DNA from 2 places in the Terribacillus aidingensis genome. Region 1 is predicted to be linked to the other one. Evidence: a T-box and tRNA genes for the amino acid it is inferred to sense, from the RefSeq annotation. Region 1 holds a T-box; the other holds one or more tRNA genes.
What was found. The T-box of region 1 lies ahead of leuS (leucine--tRNA ligase). A T-box ahead of a tRNA ligase gene usually reads a tRNA of that ligase, here a tRNA-Leu.
Positions count from the first base shown of each region.

Region 2: it has a tRNA-Leu gene. The T-box ahead of leuS (leucine--tRNA ligase) is inferred to sense a tRNA for this amino acid. The anticodon was not compared.

Region 1 covers NZ_CP159996.1:2,295,685-2,305,407, reverse strand. Annotated here, with positions in the region: gene ABXS78_RS12155 (sialidase family protein) at 1-128, shown strand, start outside; gene ABXS78_RS12150 (SLC13 family permease) at 503-1,786, shown strand; gene ABXS78_RS12145 (alpha/beta hydrolase) at 1,953-2,930, shown strand; gene ABXS78_RS12140 (class I SAM-dependent methyltransferase) at 3,024-3,593, opposite strand; gene ABXS78_RS12135 (BMP family ABC transporter substrate-binding protein) at 3,776-4,723, shown strand; gene ABXS78_RS12130 (methyl-accepting chemotaxis protein) at 4,729-6,390, shown strand; T-box leader at 6,432-6,645, shown strand; gene leuS (leucine--tRNA ligase) at 6,720-9,134, shown strand; gene ABXS78_RS12120 (rhodanese-like domain-containing protein) at 9,194-9,499, shown strand; rRNA gene ABXS78_RS12115 (16S ribosomal RNA) at 9,717-9,723, shown strand, end outside.
Region 2 covers NZ_CP159996.1:2,504-12,226, reverse strand. Annotated here, with positions in the region: gene ABXS78_RS00085 (CtsR family transcriptional regulator) at 1-100, opposite strand, end outside; gene ABXS78_RS00080 (MgtC/SapB family protein) at 229-924, opposite strand; rRNA gene rrf (5S ribosomal RNA) at 1,077-1,189, opposite strand; rRNA gene ABXS78_RS00070 (23S ribosomal RNA) at 1,424-4,348, opposite strand; rRNA gene ABXS78_RS00065 (16S ribosomal RNA) at 4,527-6,088, opposite strand; tRNA gene ABXS78_RS00060 (tRNA-Ala) at 6,198-6,273, opposite strand; tRNA gene ABXS78_RS00055 (tRNA-Pro) at 6,290-6,366, opposite strand; tRNA gene ABXS78_RS00050 (tRNA-Arg) at 6,370-6,446, opposite strand; tRNA gene ABXS78_RS00045 (tRNA-Leu) at 6,457-6,541, opposite strand; tRNA gene ABXS78_RS00040 (tRNA-Gly) at 6,569-6,643, opposite strand; tRNA gene ABXS78_RS00035 (tRNA-Leu) at 6,657-6,742, opposite strand; tRNA gene ABXS78_RS00030 (tRNA-Lys) at 6,774-6,849, opposite strand; tRNA gene ABXS78_RS00025 (tRNA-Thr) at 6,855-6,930, opposite strand; tRNA gene ABXS78_RS00020 (tRNA-Val) at 6,934-7,009, opposite strand; rRNA gene rrf (5S ribosomal RNA) at 7,023-7,135, opposite strand; rRNA gene ABXS78_RS00010 (23S ribosomal RNA) at 7,433-9,723, opposite strand, start outside.

The DNA.
Region 1 (9,723 bases):
TACACCTAGTCTACGCGTATAAGAATAGAATGTGTGTAAAATATAATGGTTTTACAGTTGAGGACATTTATGGCGCAAAGCGCGAATACGAAGGGGTCTACAACCCAACTTCTGGAGAAATAAGCTAAGTAGAAAGGCGAGATGAATCTACCAACAAATGAATAGAGTGTGGAGCGACACATAGCGGCTGACTCCTAATACTCTAGCATCGGTGTGCTGCGTTTGCATAGCAGCCGCAGCACACTTTCATGCAACGCTGTCGCATATAGTTTAAACACATTGTTAGTAAAGGTGCGCAGTTTGATTGCAGCAGAGCAATCTGAGACATCGGTTTAACATGCTCCTATATAAAATTATCCGTTGGAGCGCCATATAATGTAACCGCTTCACCGGAAAGGATTAGCTCGGGATTATTAGGGAGTATGATGTACAACCCATAGAAGACTCTAGGAAGTCTTCAGATGACGGCAAAGTGTCATCGCTTAAGAGAGGAGTAACAAAAATGACAATGGATATGTATCTTGCACTTGGTATCTTGGTGCTGATGATTGTGATGATCATGTCAGATAAGTTTGCCTTCGGCGCACCACCACTCATAGCTTCCCTTTTGCTTGTAGTGACAGGTCTGGCCACAGTTCCCGAGGCTTTCGCCGGCTTTGTAAACTCAAGCGTTATCATGGTCGCCGGCTTTATGGTTGTCATGGCGGGACTAATGAAGACGAGTGTAATTGGTAAGGTTCAAAGTTCTATGCTTGCTTTGGTGAATAAGGGAGGATACAAAAGTTATGCTCTTTTGATTGTAGTGGTTATGTTTGGTGCCAGTTTAGCTGGACCTGGTTCCACTGGATACTACGTGCTTATTTTATCTTTGATATCTACTATCCCTTACAATAAAAAAATGCCTACGTCTAAATTAATGATGCCTTTGGGATTTGCGACTAACCATCCTTTGATTCCTTTTAATGTGGCGCTGTTTTATGGTGTTACTGTCAGTGTACTAGAAACAGCTGGATTTACCGGCGGGCTTTCTATGTCTAAGTTTGCAGTGGTGAATTTCATCTTGACCCTTGGTTTCTTGGCATGGGCTTTGGTTGCTTATCGTCTACTGCCGGATCATCCGATTTCGGAAGATTCTGGATTTGATGAGGTGGCAGTTGCTTCTGAGATCAATACCATGCCTCAATGGAAAGAATACGCTACGATAGCAGCTTTTGTCTTAAGTGTAGCAGGCATGATGCTCATGAATTTGTTTGGCGAAGCGGCTTATGTAATACCTGGCCTGGCTGGGGCATTCTTGCTGATAATTAATGTACTTGACTTCAAGGAAGTTCGAGATAATATGGGTGCACCCGTCATCCTGTTAATGGCTGGTGTTATAGGGGTTGCCAATGCGTTGGCTGAGACTGGATTCACAGCTATGGTAGGAGACTACGTGGCAAATTCATTAGGGACTAATATCAGTCCATTCATGCTGATCTTCATTTTTGCTCTTTTAACTAGTACATGTGCTACGTTTACTGGTTCAAATATGGGTTCTGTATATATCTTTGCACCGATCGCTATTGCAACAAGCCTGAGTTTGGGTCTTGATCCAACTGCTGCAGCAGTTGCAGTTGTAATATCTGCATGGAACGGCGGCTACATGCCAGTCGATGGTATGCCTGCTATGATCTTAGGTATGGGTAAGTATAAGCTGCCGCAGTTCTGGCTGTTCTCCGTTCCTATGTATGTGATTCGAATTTTCGCGCTAAGTGTTGGTGCGATGATTATGTTCCCTGTAAGTTGATTATGTAATAACAGGAACTGATGGGGATTAGCTTGTATAACGAGGATTAAGCTAGAGTCGTTTTTGTTTTAACCTGATAGAGACCTTGATTCCAAATCAGGATGAACCCTTCTTATCAACTAGGCGGTCTATAAAAGACTGAAATATATATTGGGAGGAAACGTGTATGGGACAACAGATTTCTAATGTAAAACCATTATGTCCGCCAGGCCGTCCGCCGCGCTACGAAGATATACCCTTTGCCGAGGTCGCGCTTGATACTGGTGAGTCATACACACTGAAAATGGACATTTATCAAGACCTTAACCAGAAAACTCCAGGTCCCTGCATCATTTACTATTTTGGTGGTGGGTGGATGTATGGAGAATACAAGCAGGTTACCCAGAAAGCAGTTTATTTCAGGGAACTTATAAAGTTGGTAGAACAAGGATACACCATTGTATCTCCATCCTATCGCTTGGCCAGTCAGTCTGTTTTCCCAGCGTGCATTCATGACTGCAAGGGAGTGGTGCGTTATTTGAAAGCGAATTCAAATAGATACCATATCGATCTTGAACGAATTGGCGTGTTGGGGAACTCTGCTGGAGGACATCTAGCAGCAATGGTCGCAATGAGCGCAAATTGCAGAGAAATGGAAGGGGATGTCGGCGGTAACCAAGAATATACAAGTGCGGTAAGGGCAGCAGCAATTTTTTATGCGCCATCCGACTTAGTAGAACTCATCAAAAATGATGCCAATACAGCATTAAAGAATCTGTCTGGAACAGAAGTTGATCATGCAGACAAGTCCATGGATACTGTTATAACCCAAATTCTTGGATATACTGAGCCTGGAAAATCGTTGTTGGATTTGAATGGATTGCTGGAAAGCGGTGATACGAGTGAACTGGATTGGAAGTATATAGAATTAGCCAAAAAATGCAGTCCGATTACATACGCAAGCGCCGATAGTCCACCGATGATGATTTTGCATGGGGGTAAAGACCCTCTGGTACCTATTGAGCAAAGCGAGAATCTTTATAAAGCCCTAGTGTCTTCAAATGCGGAGGCTATGTATCTATCTGCTTCCAAGGCTAATCACGGCCCCACAATGGGAGAGGAAGCTGATCAGATGGCGTATCAGTTTTTAAAAAACAGACTTTGAGTATATGTATAACGCCGAATATTATCAAGTTTCTATCTAAGACCCTATAAAAAAGAAGCGCGTACCCCGATTGGCCAGGGGCTCGCGCTTCTTTCACTTTTTCTTCTCGATTGCAATGATGAATGGAGGGGTATTCTTTTGGTTAAGGAAACGGTACTGCAAGACGGCGTAATGTTTTTGATCATAATCCTTTACGTGGGCAAGCAGTCCTTCTTTTTCAATGGCGCCTTCCGGATGGCCATGATAAACGACCAAAACGATTCTGCCGCCGGGTTTCATTGCATGACGGATTTTCTCAATTGCAGTAATCGTGCTTTCTGCATTGGTGGTAATAGCTTTACTGCTCCCTGGCAAATAGCCTAAATTGAAGATGGCTCCAGCAAGCTTCCCTTCATCTTCGGGAGTTATATAATGATCGACACGCTGGTGGCTGTCCAGAATCAAAGTCGTATTCGTGACATCATGCAGGCTTAAGTGCTTACTCGTCATTTCGATGGCCTGCTCCTGTATATCGAATGCCAGCACCTTTCCTTCTTCGCCGACATAACGGCTGAGTACGAGTGTATCGTTCCCATTTCCGCATGTTGCATCAATGACTGTATCTCCTGGCTGAATCACTTGCTCCATCAGTTCGTGTGCATAAGCGATAACGTGTTTTAGCATTTCTTGAATCCTCTCTCTGACAAATTGTTCTCTCTTATTTTTACGCTACATGCGCTTATTTAGCAAATCAAATCTCTTTAATGTAAAGGAAAATTTACAATTAATTTACCAAATATATGTAGAAACCTGTCGATGTAAGGACCATAGTATTAGTATGAAGAAAGAGAAAGGAGTATATCGACATGTATAAGTACATCCTAATACCTATTTGTGCCTTGATTCTATGTTATTTATCTGGGTGTGCGGCAAACCCGGCAGCAGCTAAATTGGATGAAGAAAAACGTATCGGTATCGTTTTGACAGAAGCAGGGCTCGGAGATCAGGAAGGGAATGATTTAGCGATCGAGGGACTGACAAAAGCGAGAGACCGACTTGATATCATTTATTCATATAAAGAGATCACTGCAGAATTAACCTATGAGAAAGCATTAAAGGAACTAGCAGATGAAGGAATGGACACGATTATCACGTTGGAAACAGCAGCGGAGGATGCGGTAACCAGTGAGTCGAAGGTCAATCCCGATATTACATACATAGCTTTTGAGACGGAGCTGAAAGGAGAAAATCTGTTCGGCTACTCATTTGATGCAAAGCAGGCAGGTTATTTGGCTGGGGTGGCGGCTGCCACTGTGACGCAGTCTGGTAAAGCAGGGTTCGTTGGTGAGTCGTCCAGTGCTTACCTGGAAGGTTTCGAACAAGGAATTGCAGATACGTCCAAGGATACCGAACTGCTCGTTCGGGAGACTTCGCCAGATGATAAGGCAGCGGGCAGCAAAGCGGCAAAGGAAATGATTGCTGAAGGAGCAGATATTCTTTTCGCTGAGCCTGGCGATGCTGGAAAGGCAATGCTGCAGCAAGCAGCACTCGCGAATGTATATGCGATCGGCGCTGGAGGTGACCAGAGCTATCTCGCTCCTGAAAATGTCGTCACGTCTGCTCAGGTGCAAATTGATCATATTATATTTGATTTTCTTGAACGGTTATCAAAAGGTAAAGAGTTGCCTGAAAATCATATGATCGGTTTAGAAGAGCAGGCTGTCGGGTTAAGTCCTATCGCTGTTGTCAGTATTACCGACACAGTTGAAGGGAAAGTCCATACAGCGACACAAAAGCTGTTAGAATCGGAGTGAGCTAAATGAAACTGACACGGAAACTATTCCTGCAGGCAGCAGGGACGAGTGCTTTGGCATTGGCGCTCATTGCTTTTATCATTTTCAGTATGATAAGGATCAATGCTTCGAGTTATGAGCAAGTTCAGCATCTCCTTCACCTCCAACAGCTTGACAGTCAGCTGAACAATGCCGGACAGGTACTGCGGAATACGACTACAATCCGCACGGATGCTTCCGCGGCTGATTTACGCTCTTACATGGAACAAAGCAATTCAAGCTTCAAGCAGCTTTTGCAATCATCGGAAGGGCAGTCAGCAGCATATCTTGAGGCGGGAAAGGAAAAATATGATGACTGGCAGGCAGAAGTAACGAGTCTGCTGACTAATGTGAATGAGATGGATGCGCTGCGGTTATCAAGCCGTGTCCAAGGACTGCTGAATGATATTTATATGGCGAACGCATACAGTACAGCAGCTTATGAGGATGAACAGCTTGCCCTGCAGAATCAGATTACATTTGTGATTGTGGTGTCTGTTATAGGCGTATTGCTGCTCATAGTTATCACAAACTACACATCTCGAAGAACGAGTAAGTCGATTGCAGATCCCCTATTGGCACTCGCATCCAGGACGAACCAAATTGCAGCGGGTGATCTAACGGTGGGACCGTTAGAGAAAACAGGTAGTCTGGAAATCAGTGAGATGAACCAAGCCTTCGGACAAATGACGGAGCAGTTGAAGAATTTGATTGGTTCCATTGAGAAGGCCAGTGATGAAGTAGCTGGAATGTCTGTTGAAATTGATAAAGACAACCAGAATCTACAGGGGCTCCATAAAGAAATTGCTGCTTCAGTTGGGGAAATCACTTCCGGATCGCAGCGTATTTCAGCAGATTTGCAGCAGACGGTGACGCTGATAGAGCAGATGGATAAGCAAGGCAGTGCAAACAGTGCGTTTGCTACAGAAACAGTCGCACTGGGTAAACTTGCGTCTGAGGCAGCGGTGCGCGGCAGGGAAACTGTACATAACCAGCAGCAGCTCATGGTCAAAAACGGAGAAAGCAGAGACTTGATGGAAGCATCGCTTCGAGGTTTCATCCAATACTCCCAGCAAATCGAGCAAATGGTAGCATCGGTATCCTCTGTAGCTGAACAGACCAATCTGCTTGCGCTAAACGCCGCAATTGAGGCTGCAAGAGCGGGTGAAGCGGGGAAAGGCTTTGCTGTCGTTGCAGATGAAATTAGAAAACTGGCGGATGAGTCCAAATCATCTGCAGATGCTATTTATCAGACGGTAGGGTCGATTCGACAGGGTACTATGAGTTTATCCGAAGCTGTGCAATTCGGCCATGAAATTGCCAAAGCGGAAACAGCTTCTATGGAAAGTATGGAAAGCTCATTCATGGAGATTGAAGAAAAGTTTCAGTCCATCTCGAATCGGCTGCAGCAAATCCAAAGCGGCAGCATCCAATCGGAGCGACTGGGAGCTGAGGTACTAGGCAGGGTAGAACAAATCAGCAGTACCCTTCAGGAAAATACTGCGAAGACCGATATCGTCCATCATTCCACCAATGCCCAGTATGGAGCATATGAGCAGCTGGCAATTACAGTCGGTCAGCTTGACCGTGTAACACGTGAACTGCAGGAGGCTGTTTCGGTGTTCCGGACGGAAGCTGCCGAATCTTGACAAATGCAGTCCAGTTCCGTACACTGGACACAACAATACTGTGAACGATGAGGAGAAGGAGTAGTAGCAAGCTCTGCTTGGTTTAAGAGAGACGGCATTCCGGTGCAAGCCGTCCCAGCATCTTGTGAACTCGCCTTCGTAATTGCAAAAGGGAACTGCCAGTACTTTTTGCCGTTTTCCGCGTTAAGGAATGTCGAGCGGGCGCAATTAGCGCTAAGTTGGGTGGTACCGCGGGAGAAGTCTCTCGTCCCATTATTGGGATGAGGGGCTTTTTTCTTTGCTTCACGGTCAGATTGTTCAAGTTGAAGAGAGTACAGGAGGCACACGATATGTCATTCAATCATCATGAAATCGAAAAGAAATGGCAAGCTTATTGGGAAGAAAATAAAACATTCAAAACAGATACTTCCTCTGAAAAACAAAAGTTTTATGCCCTGGATATGTTTCCTTATCCATCCGGTGCGGGTTTGCATGTAGGGCATCCTGAAGGCTATACAGCTACAGATATTCTGTCTCGCATGAAACGGATGCAAGGCTATGAAGTACTGCATCCAATCGGTTGGGATGCTTTCGGATTACCTGCAGAGCAGTACGCGCTCGACACTGGAAATGATCCGGAAGAATTCACGAAAAAGAATATCGCGACCTTCACAAGACAGATCAAGGAGCTTGGGTTCTCTTACGATTGGGATCGTGAAGTTAATACGACAGATCCAGAATACTATAAATGGACACAATGGATTTTCCTTCAATTGTATAAAAAGGGTCTTGCTTATGTGGATGAGGTAGCAGTGAACTGGTGTCCAGCTCTTGGTACTGTACTTTCCAATGAAGAAGTCATCGACGGAAAGAGTGAACGGGGCGGACATCCTGTCATCCGCAAGCCGATGAAGCAATGGGTGCTTCGTATTACTGCTTATGCCGATCGCCTGCTAGAAGACTTGGATGAACTTGACTGGCCGGAAAGCTTGAAAGAAATGCAGCGCAATTGGATTGGACGCTCGGAAGGTGCGGAAGTAACATTCCGTATAGAAGGCACTGATGAAAGTTTCGATGTGTTTACGACTCGTCCGGATACTTTGTTCGGTGCTACATTCGCGGTACTGTCCCCAGAGCACCCTTTAGTTGATAAAATTACTACTGAGGCACAACAGGAGGCTGTCGAAGCATACAAACAAGAAGTTGCTGCGAAAAGTGATTTGGAACGTACAGATCTTGCGAAAGAGAAAACTGGTGTCTTTACAGGAGCATATGCAATCAACCCGGTCAATGGCGAGAAAATGCCGATCTGGATTGCGGATTATGTACTTATGAGTTATGGTTCCGGAGCTATCATGGCTGTACCTGCTCATGATGAACGCGACTATGAATTTGCAAAGACTTTCGATTTGCCGATCAAGGCAGTTATCGAAGGTGCTGACATAGAAAATGAAGCTCATACTGGTGAGGGAGCACATATCAATTCTGATTTCCTTGATGGTATGAATAAACAAGATGCAATATCTGCAGCAATTGCTTGGCTGGAAGAAAACAAACAAGGTTCGAAAAAAATCAGCTACCGTCTGCGTGACTGGATTTTCAGCCGTCAGCGCTACTGGGGTGAGCCGATTCCAGTCATCCATTGGGAAGATGGCACAATGACAAGTGTGCCGGAGGAAGAGCTTCCACTTGTTTTGCCGAAAACAGATGAAATCAAATCATCCGGTACTGGTGAGTCCCCGCTTGCAAATATTACGGAATGGGTGAATGTCACTGATCCTGAAACAGGCAAGAAAGGGAAGCGCGAAACACATACAATGCCGCAATGGGCAGGAAGCTGCTGGTACTTCCTTCGTTATATCGATCCGAAGAACCCGGAGAAGCTTGCTGATTTTGAGACGCTGAAGAAATGGCTGCCGGTTGACGTCTATATCGGGGGAGCAGAGCATGCTGTGCTTCACTTGCTGTATGCACGTTTCTGGCACAAGTTCTTGTTTGATATCGGTGCTGTGCCGACAAAAGAACCTTTCCAAAAGTTATATAATCAAGGAATGATCCTTGGAGAAAATAATGAAAAGATGAGTAAATCCAAAGGTAACGTGGTGAACCCTGATGATGTTATCGATTCCCACGGTGCAGATACACTTCGTCTATACGAAATGTTCATGGGGCCGTTGGATGCTTCCATTGCTTGGTCTGAAAATGGATTGGATGGCTCCCGTCGATTCCTTGATCGTGTATGGCGATTGTTTATCACAGAAGCAGGAGAACTTTCGGAGAAAGTACAGGACACAGAGTCGGAAGATCTGCAAAAAACGTATCATGAGACTGTCAAAAAAGTGACAGAGGACTTTGAAGCTTTGCGCTTCAATACAGGTATCTCTCAATTGATGGTATTCATCAATGATTGTTACAAAGCTCCTGTCATCCCGCGCGAATTTGCGGAAGGATTCATGAAATTACTTTCACCGGTGGCACCGCATATTGCAGAGGAGCTATGGAGTAAACTTGGTCATGAAGATACGATAACGTTTGCAGAATGGCCGGTCCATGATGAGTCGAAGCTTGTTGAACAAGAAATCGAAATCGTATTACAGGCAATGGGTAAAGTGCGATCAAAAGTTATGGTGCCTCATGATGCTTCAAAAGAAGAACTTGAGAAAATAGCACTAAACGACGAACAAATGAAAAGCTGGCTGGAAGGAAAGACTGTCCGTAAAGTGATTGTCGTTCCAGGCAAGCTAGTCAATGTAGTAGCAAACTGATAAGCGAATCCCTTCTGTTTTACGGAAGGGATTCTATTTTAAGTAAAGGGGAACTGAACATGCGGAATATACAACCGGAAGAATTGGATCAACTAATTGAAAATGGCACCTCTTCCTATAAAGTGATTGATGTACGGGAAGATGAAGAAGTAGAGCAAGGTATGATTCCTGGAGCAATTCATATCCCGCTGCAGCAAATACCTGAGAAACTGCCTGAATTACCGATGGACGACACATATGTACTTGTCTGCCGCGGCGGTCACCGAAGCATGAATGCTGCTGCGTTTATGGAGAACCAAGGCTATGATGTGATCAATATGGATGGCGGAATGCTGGAATGGAAAGGCGAACTCGTCTTTAAATAGGTAAAAGCACTGCGAGGAAGACGGTTCGACGGCTTCCTCGCAGATATTCTATATTTCTTTTAAACTAGTATTGACAGTATCGAAACATGGTGATAGTATAGAGTTACTGTCGCAAGGCAGTCATTGATCTTTGAAAACTGAACAAAACAACCAATTACGAACTAAACGACATGATCGCAAGATCAACGTCAGCTCTAACGAGCAATGCATCAAAACTTTCATGG
Region 2 (9,723 bases), 1.3 Mb from region 1:
GATTAGCTACTTCACTTCTCTTTATTTCCACTTCCTGCGTATCCGTCGATTGAAGTATCTGCTTTAGGTAAGCTTCAATGATGTCCGATATATTGCTCACACAAGTCGCCTCCCTTCCCTTTGACTTTGACTATCTTTGACTTTATTATATACATTTTGCAGGAGGAATGCAAAGCTCTTCATCCCTAGCATAGCCTCTAATAACAGAAAAAAACCCTTAAAAGGGTTTTAACTTTTTACTGTGCTCACTGATCGGATATTTGTCAGGTTAGTTATTTCCTCAAAGAGTTCCATTTCATTAATAGCGTGACGCGTTGCCAGCTCAATATGCAGCATTCTGCTGTCATGATGATGTTTTCTCATCTCCATGTTAGTTAATGCCATATGATGACGTTCGAGGATTTCCATGATAGGACCTACACTTTCATCTCTATCTAGTTCGATATCCAAACAGTAAGCTTTTTGCTTTTTACTTGATAAAAACAGCTTCTCAAAATTATTCAGGAAAATTAGAATCAGCAGGATGATGATAGTAGTGAATACTGCTTCCATATACATTCCTGCTCCTATAACAAGTCCAAGTCCTGCTACTGTCCAGACAGAGGCAGCTGTCGTAAGTCCTCGTACAGTCGTACCATTAACCAGTATTGTTCCTGCTCCGAGGAATCCGATACCGCTGATCACATACGAAGGTATACGGGCGGGGTCGAATTGGACATAATCATGTTCCTTACTGAAGTCCGTAAAGCCATATAAAGACAGAATCATCATCAGGCAGGACCCGACACCTACAAGAATATGTGTGCGCAAACCCGCGTGGTGATTGCCCATTCCCCGTTCCATCCCGATAGCCCCCGAAAGGAATACTGCTATTATAATTTTCATCATTACGGTTAGAAATTGATCATTAAAGTAATGCTCCATCTATGCTTCCCTTCTTTCTCTCTCTTGCAGTATATGAATATCGACATAATAGTATGAAGTATTTATATTCCCCAATTGCCAAGGGTATAAAGCAAGACATACAAAAAAGCTCCTGATAAGTTATTGAATAACCTATCAGGAGCTTTTATCTTGCCTGGCAGCGTCCTACTCTCGCAGGGCGAACCCAACTACCATCGGCGCTGAAGAGCTTAACTGCTGTGTTCGGCATGGGAACAGGTGTGACCTCTTCGCTATTACCACCAGACAATGCAAGAATTCAATTGAATGAACCCTCAAAACTAGATAAGAAACATGTCCTGCCAGACATTTCATGCGGCCAAGCACCGGAGTGCTTGGACTTTGGCGTTGACTTACTCGTCAGATCCAGCTCCAGGAACCAGAAACTCCAGCCTAAGCGTTAGCCCTGCAAGGGTAAAATCACCCTTTCCGGCCTCTCACTTATACTTGCGTTTCTAAGCGGTTCCCTCCGCTTTTCGTTTTAGTTAAGTCCTCGATCGATTAGTATTCGTCAGCTGCACGTGTCACCACGCTTCCACCTCGAACCTATCTACCTCATCGTCTCTGAGGGATCTTACTCATTTAAAATGATGAGAAGTCTCATCTTGAGGGGGGCTTCATGCTTAGATGCTTTCAGCACTTATCCCTTCCGCACGTAGCTACCCAGCTATGCTCCTGGCGGAACAACTGGTGCACCAGCGGTGCGTCCATCCCGGTCCTCTCGTACTAAGGACAGCTCCTCTCAAACTTCTAACGCCCACGACGGATAGGGACCGAACTGTCTCACGACGTTCTGAACCCAGCTCGCGTACCGCTTTAATGGGCGAACAGCCCAACCCTTGGGACCGACTACAGCCCCAGGATGCGATGAGCCGACATCGAGGTGCCAAACCTCCCCGTCGATGTGGACTCTTGGGGGAGATAAGCCTGTTATCCCCGGGGTAGCTTTTATCCGTTGAGCGACGGCCCTTCCATACGGCACCGCCGGATCACTAAGCCCGACTTTCGTCCCTGCTCGACTTGTAGGTCTCGCAGTCAAGCTCCCTTCTGCCTTTGCACGCTACGAATGATTTCCAACCATTCTGAGGGAACCTTTGGGCGCCTCCGTTACTCTTTGGGAGGCGACCGCCCCAGTCAAACTGCCCACCTGACACTGTCTCCGAACCGGATAACGGTTCTGGGTTAGAATGTCAATACAGCCAGGGTGGTATCCCACGGATGCCTCCACCGAAGCTGGCGCTCCGGCTTCTAAGGCTCCCACCTATCCTGTACAAGCTGTACCAACATTCCATATCAGGCTACAGTAAAGCTCCACGGGGTCTTTCCGTCCTGTCGCGGGTAATGCGCATCTTCACGCATAGTATAATTTCACCGGGTCTCTCGTTGAGACAGTGCCCAAGTCGTTGCACCTTTCGTGCGGGTCGGAACTTACCCGACAAGGAATTTCGCTACCTTAGGACCGTTATAGTTACGGCCGCCGTTTACTGGGGCTTCGGTTCACAGCTTCGGGACGAAGTCCCTAACCATTCCCCTTAACCTTCCAGCACCGGGCAGGTGTCAGCCCCTATACTTCGCCTTACGGCTTTGCAGAGACCTGTGTTTTTGCTAAACAGTCGCTTGGGCCTTTTCACTGCGGCTTCTCCTTAAAAGAAGCACCCCTTCTCCCGAAGTTACGGGGTCATTTTGCCGAGTTCCTTAACGAGAGTTCTCCCGATCATCTTCGGTTACTCACCGTGCCTACCTGTGTCGGTTTGCGGTACGGGCACCTATTTCCTCACTAGAGGCTTTTCTTGGCAGTGTGAAATCAGGAACTTCGGTACTAAATTTCCCTCCCCATAACCGCCTGGAATAGTGTTGAGTGGATTTGCCTGCTCAACTTCCTCACGGCTTGGACGCGCATAACCAGCAGCGCGCTTTCCCTATCCTCCTGCGTCCCCCCATCGTTCAAGCGGATTTAGGTGGTACAGGAATATCAACCTGTTGTCCATCGCCTACGCCTTTCGGCCTCGGCTTAGGCCCCGACTAACCCTGAGCGGACGAGCCTTCCTCAGGAAACCTTGGGCTTTCGATGAAAGAGATTCTCACTCTTTTTTCGCTACTCATACCGGCATTCTCACTTCTAAGCGCTCCAGCCGTCCTCACGATCGACCTTCACTGCCCTTAGAACGCTCTCCTACCACTGACATCGTAGATGTCAATCCGCAGCTTCGGTGGTGTGTTTAGCCCCGGTATATTTTCGGCGCAGCGTCACTCGACCAGTGAGCTATTACGCACTCTTTCAATGATGGCTGCTTCTAAGCCAACATCCTGGTTGTCTAAGCAACGCCACATCCTTTTCCACTTAACACACACTTTGGGACCTTAGCTGGCGGTCTGGGCTGTTTCCCTTTCGACCATGAACCTTATCACCCATAGTCTGACTCCCAAAGTAGATTGATTGGCATTCGGAGTTTGACTGAATTCGGTAACCCGATGAGGGCCCCTAGTCCAATCAGTGCTCTACCTCCAACCATCATCCTTTGAGGCTAGCCCTAAAGCTATTTCGGAGAGAACCAGCTATCTCCGTGTTCGATTGGCATTTCACCCCTACCCACACCTCATCCCCGCACTTTTCAACGTGCGTGGGTTCGGGCCTCCAGTCAGTGTTACCTGACCTTCACCCTGGACATGGGTAGATCACACGGTTTCGGGTCTACGACCACCTACTATATCGCCCTATTCAGACTCGCTTTCGCTGCGGCTCCGTCTATACAACTTAACCTTGCAGGGGATCGTAACTCGCCGGTCCATTCTACAAAAGGTACGCCGTCACCCATTAACGGGCTTCGACTACTTGTAGGCACACGGTTTCAGGATCTATTTCACTCCCCTTCCGGGGTGCTTTTCACCTTTCCCTCACGGTACTGGTTCACTATCGGTCACTAGGGAGTATTTAGCCTTGGGAGATGGTCCTCCCGGATTCCGACGGAATTTCACGTGTTCCGCCGTACTCAGGATACACTCCGGAGGAAACCACATTTCAAATACAGGGCTCTTACCTTCTATGGCGGGCCATTCCAAGCCGCTTCGTCTATATGGTTTCTTTGTAACTCCAAAGGAGTGTCCTACAACCCCAGAAGGCAAGCCTTCTGGTTTGGGCTAATTCCGTTTCGCTCGCCGCTACTCAGGAAATCGCATTTGCTTTCTCTTCCTCCGGGTAATGAGATGTTTCAGTTCCCCGGGTCTGCCTCGTATCACCTATGTATTCAGTGATACGTACTATCCAATAACGGATAGCGGGTTCCCCCATTCGGAAATCTTCGGATCAAAGCTTACTTACAGCTCCCCGAAGCATATCGGTGTTAGTCCCGTCCTTCATCGGCTCCTAGTGCCAAGGCATCCACCGTGCGCCCTTCTTCACTTAACTAATAACGCATGATAAATCTATAAATCGCGACAATAAATTGTCGGCTTTAAAGTTTGATGTTCTGGCATGTTGTTTCTTATCTAGTTTTCAAGGTTCACAAGAGAGATTGATCTCTCAAAACTGAACAAACAACCAATTACGATGTCTACTACGAAGTAGTAGTTCCAATTATCCTTAGAAAGGAGGTGATCCAGCCGCACCTTCCGATACGGCTACCTTGTTACGACTTCACCCCAATCATTGATCCCACCTTCGGCGGCTGGCTCCAAAAGGTTACCTCACCGACTTCGGGTGTTACCAACTCTCGTGGTGTGACGGGCGGTGTGTACAAGGCCCGGGAACGTATTCACCGCGGCATGCTGATCCGCGATTACTAGCGATTCCGGCTTCATGCAGGCGAGTTGCAGCCTGCAATCCGAACTGAGAATGGTTTTATGGGATTCGCTTAGCCTCGCGGCTTCGCTGCCCTTTGTACCATCCATTGTAGCACGTGTGTAGCCCAGGTCATAAGGGGCATGATGATTTGACGTCATCCCCACCTTCCTCCGGTTTGTCACCGGCAGTCACTCTAGAGTGCCCAACTGAATGCTGGCAACTAGAATCAAGGGTTGCGCTCGTTGCGGGACTTAACCCAACATCTCACGACACGAGCTGACGACAACCATGCACCACCTGTCACGCTGTCCCCGAAGGGAACGCTCTGTCTCCAGAGTTGTCAGCGGATGTCAAGACCTGGTAAGGTTCTTCGCGTTGCTTCGAATTAAACCACATGCTCCACCGCTTGTGCGGGCCCCCGTCAATTCTTTTGAGTTTCAGCCTTGCGGCCGTACTCCCCAGGCGGAGTGCTTAATGCGTTAACTTCAGCACTAAGGGGCGGAAACCCCCTAACACCTAGCACTCATCGTTTACGGCGTGGACTACCAGGGTATCTAATCCTGTTTGCTCCCCACGCTTTCGCTCCTCAGCGTCAGTTACAGACCAGAGAGTCGCCTTCGCCACTGGTGTTCCTCCACATATCTACGCATTTCACCGCTACACGTGGAATTCCACTCTCCTCTTCTGCACTCAAGTTCCCCAGTTTCCAATGACCCTCCACAGTTGAGCTGTGGGCTTTCACATCAGACTTAAGAAACCGCCTACGAGCCCTTTACGCCCAATAATTCCGGACAACGCTTGCCCCCTACGTATTACCGCGGCTGCTGGCACGTAGTTAGCCGGGGCTTTCTGGTTAGGTACCGTCAAGGTACGAGCAGTTACTCTCGTACTTGTTCTTCCCTAACAACAGAGCTTTACGACCCGAAGGCCTTCATCGCTCACGCGGCGTTGCTCCGTCAGACTTTCGTCCATTGCGGAAGATTCCCTACTGCTGCCTCCCGTAGGAGTCTGGGCCGTGTCTCAGTCCCAGTGTGGCCGATCACCCTCTCAGGTCGGCTATGCATCGTCGCCTTGGTGGGCCATTACCCCGCCAACTAGCTAATGCACCGCGGGCCCATCTGTAAGTGACAGCCGAAACCGTCTTTCCATTTCCAATCAGGAGAAAGGAAATACTATCCGGTATTAGCTCCGGTTTCCCGAAGTTATCCCAGTCTTACAGGCAGGTTGCCCACGTGTTACTCACCCGTCCGCCGCTCATTCCACCAGAATCACCCCGAAGGGGTCAACTGGTTTCCTGCGCTCGACTTGCATGTATTAGGCACGCCGCCAGCGTTCGTCCTGAGCCAAGATCAAACTCTCCATGAAAGTTTTGATGCATTGCTCGTTAGAGCTGACGTTGATCTTTCGATCATGTCGTTTAGTTCGTAATTGGTTGTTTTGTTCAGTTTTCAAAGATCAATTAACAAAAATTAAATGGTGGAGCCTAGCGGGATCGAACCGCTGACCTCCTGCGTGCAAGGCAGGCGCTCTCCCAGCTGAGCTAAGGCCCCAATATTTAAGTTATAGTGGTCGGGAAGACAGGATTTGAACCTGCGGCCCCTTGGTCCCAAACCAAGTGCTCTACCAAGCTGAGCTACTTCCCGTAATGGCGCGCCCGAGAGGAGTCGAACCCCTAACCTTTTGATCCGTAGTCAAACGCTCTATCCAATTGAGCTACGGGCGCATATTTAAAGTGCCGAGGGCCGGACTCGAACCGGCACGGAGGAACCCTCCGCAGGATTTTAAGTCCTGTGCGTCTGCCAATTCCGCCACCCCGGCAAGCTGAATTAGTTGATTAAGTAGTTATGGAGCGGAAGACGGGATTCGAACCCGCGACCCCCACCTTGGCAAGGTGATGTTCTACCACTGAACTACTTCCGCGTTTAATCTAAAATGGTGCGGGTGAAGGGACTTGAACCCCCACGTCATAAAGACACTAGATCCTAAGTCTAGCGCGTCTGCCAATTCCGCCACACCCGCATAGATTAAATACGCACAGTATTAAAATGAATGGTGAGCCATGAAGGACTCGAACCTTCGACCCTCTGATTAAAAGTCAGATGCTCTACCAACTGAGCTAATGGCTCTAACATGGTGCCGGCCAGAGGACTTGAACCCCCAACCTACTGATTACAAGTCAGTTGCTCTACCAATTGAGCTAGACCGGCTAATGGTGGAGGATGACGGGCTCGAACCGCCGACCCTCTGCTTGTAAGGCAGATGCTCTCCCAGCTGAGCTAATCCTCCGGATTATATATCCACCTGGCAGCGTCCTACTCTCGCAGGGCGAACCCAACTACCATCGGCGCTGAAGAGCTTAACTGCTGTGTTCGGCATGGGAACAGGTGTGACCTCTTCGCTATTACCACCAGATCGGATATTTACTGTTTGTCCTTTTATTAAGGACAAGATATATTGTAGCATTTCCTTAAAGGAAAAGCAACACTTTTTTTGAAGTAAACCTTCAAAACTAGATAAGAAACATGTCCTGCCAGACATTTCATGCAGCCAAGCACCGGAGTGCTTGGACTTTGGCGTTGACTTACTCGTCAGATCCAGCTCCAGGAACCAGAAACTCCAGCCTAAGCGATAGCCCTGCAAGGGTAAAACCACCCTTTCCGGCCTCTCACTTATACTTGCGTTTCTAAGCGGTTCCCTCCGCTTTTCGTTTTAGTTAAGTCCTCGATCGATTAGTATTCGTCAGCTGCACGTGTCACCACGCTTCCACCTCGAACCTATCTACCTCATCGTCTCTGAGGGATCTTACTCATTTAAAATGATGAGAAGTCTCATCTTGAGGGGGGCTTCATGCTTAGATGCTTTCAGCACTTATCCCTTCCGCACGTAGCTACCCAGCTATGCTCCTGGCGGAACAACTGGTGCACCAGCGGTGCGTCCATCCCGGTCCTCTCGTACTAAGGACAGCTCCTCTCAAACTTCTAACGCCCACGACGGATAGGGACCGAACTGTCTCACGACGTTCTGAACCCAGCTCGCGTACCGCTTTAATGGGCGAACAGCCCAACCCTTGGGACCGACTACAGCCCCAGGATGCGATGAGCCGACATCGAGGTGCCAAACCTCCCCGTCGATGTGGACTCTTGGGGGAGATAAGCCTGTTATCCCCGGGGTAGCTTTTATCCGTTGAGCGACGGCCCTTCCATACGGCACCGCCGGATCACTAAGCCCGACTTTCGTCCCTGCTCGACTTGTAGGTCTCGCAGTCAAGCTCCCTTCTGCCTTTGCACGCTACGAATGATTTCCAACCATTCTGAGGGAACCTTTGGGCGCCTCCGTTACTCTTTGGGAGGCGACCGCCCCAGTCAAACTGCCCACCTGACACTGTCTCCGAACCGGATAACGGTTCTGGGTTAGAATGTCAATACAGCCAGGGTGGTATCCCACGGATGCCTCCACCGAAGCTGGCGCTCCGGCTTCTAAGGCTCCCACCTATCCTGTACAAGCTGTACCAACATTCCATATCAGGCTACAGTAAAGCTCCACGGGGTCTTTCCGTCCTGTCGCGGGTAATGCGCATCTTCACGCATAGTATAATTTCACCGGGTCTCTCGTTGAGACAGTGCCCAAGTCGTTGCACCTTTCGTGCGGGTCGGAACTTACCCGACAAGGAATTTCGCTACCTTAGGACCGTTATAGTTACGGCCGCCGTTTACTGGGGCTTCGGTTCACAGCTTCGGGACGAAGTCCCTAACCATTCCCCTTAACCTTCCAGCACCGGGCAGGTGTCAGCCCCTATACTTCGCCTTACGGCTTTGCAGAGACCTGTGTTTTTGCTAAACAGTCGCTTGGGCCTTTTCACTGCGGCTTCTCCTTAAAAGAAGCACCCCTTCTCCCGAAGTTACGGGGTCATTTTGCCGAGTTCCTTAACGAGAGTTCTCCCGATCATCTTCGGTTACTCACCGTGCCTACCTGTGTCGGTTTGCGGTACGGGCACCTATTTCCTCACTAGAGGCTTTTCTTGGCAGTGTGAAATCAGGAACTTCGGTACTAAATTTCCCTCCCCATAACCGCCTGGAATAGTGTTGAGTGGATTTGCCTGCTCAACTTCCTCACGGCTTGGACGCGCATAACCAGCAGCGCGCTTTCCCTATCCTCCTGCGTCCCCCCATCGTTCAAGCGGATTTAGGTGGTACAGGAATATCAACCTGTTGTCCATCGCCTACGCCTTTCGGCCTCGGCTTAGGCCCCGACTAACCCTGAGCGGACGAGCCTTCCTCAGGAAACCTTGGGCTTTCGATGAAAGAGATTCTCACTCTTTTTTCGCTACTCATACCGGCATTCTCACTTCTAAGCGCTCCAGCCGTCCTCACGATCGACCTTCACTGCCCTTAGAACGCTCTCCTACCACTGACATCGTAGATGTCAATCCGCAGCTTCGGTGGTGTGTTTAGCCCCGGTATATTTTCGGCGCAGCGTCACTCGACCAGTGAGCTATTACGCACTCTTTCAATGATGGCTGCTTCTAAGCCAACATCCTGGTTGTCTAAGCAACGCCACATCCTTTTCCACTTAACACACACTTTGGGACCTTAGCTGGCGGTCTGGGCTGTTTCCCTTTCGACCATGAACCTTATCACCCATAGTCTGACTCCCAAAGTAGATTGATTGGCATTCGGAGTTTGACTGAATTCGGTAACCCGATGAGGGCCCCTAGTCCAATCAGTGCTCTACCTCCAACCATCATCCTTTGAGGCTAGCCCTAAAGCTATTTCGGAGAGAACCAGCTATCTCCGTGTTCGATTGGCATTTCACCCCTACCCACACCTCATCCCCGCACTTTTCAACGTGCGTGGGTTCGGGCCTCCAGTCAGTGTTACCTGACCTTCACCCTGGACATGGGTAGATCACACGGTTTCGGGTCTACGACCACCTACTATATCGCCCTATTCAGACTCGCTTTCGCTGCGGCTCCGTCTATACAACTTAACCTTGCAGGGGAT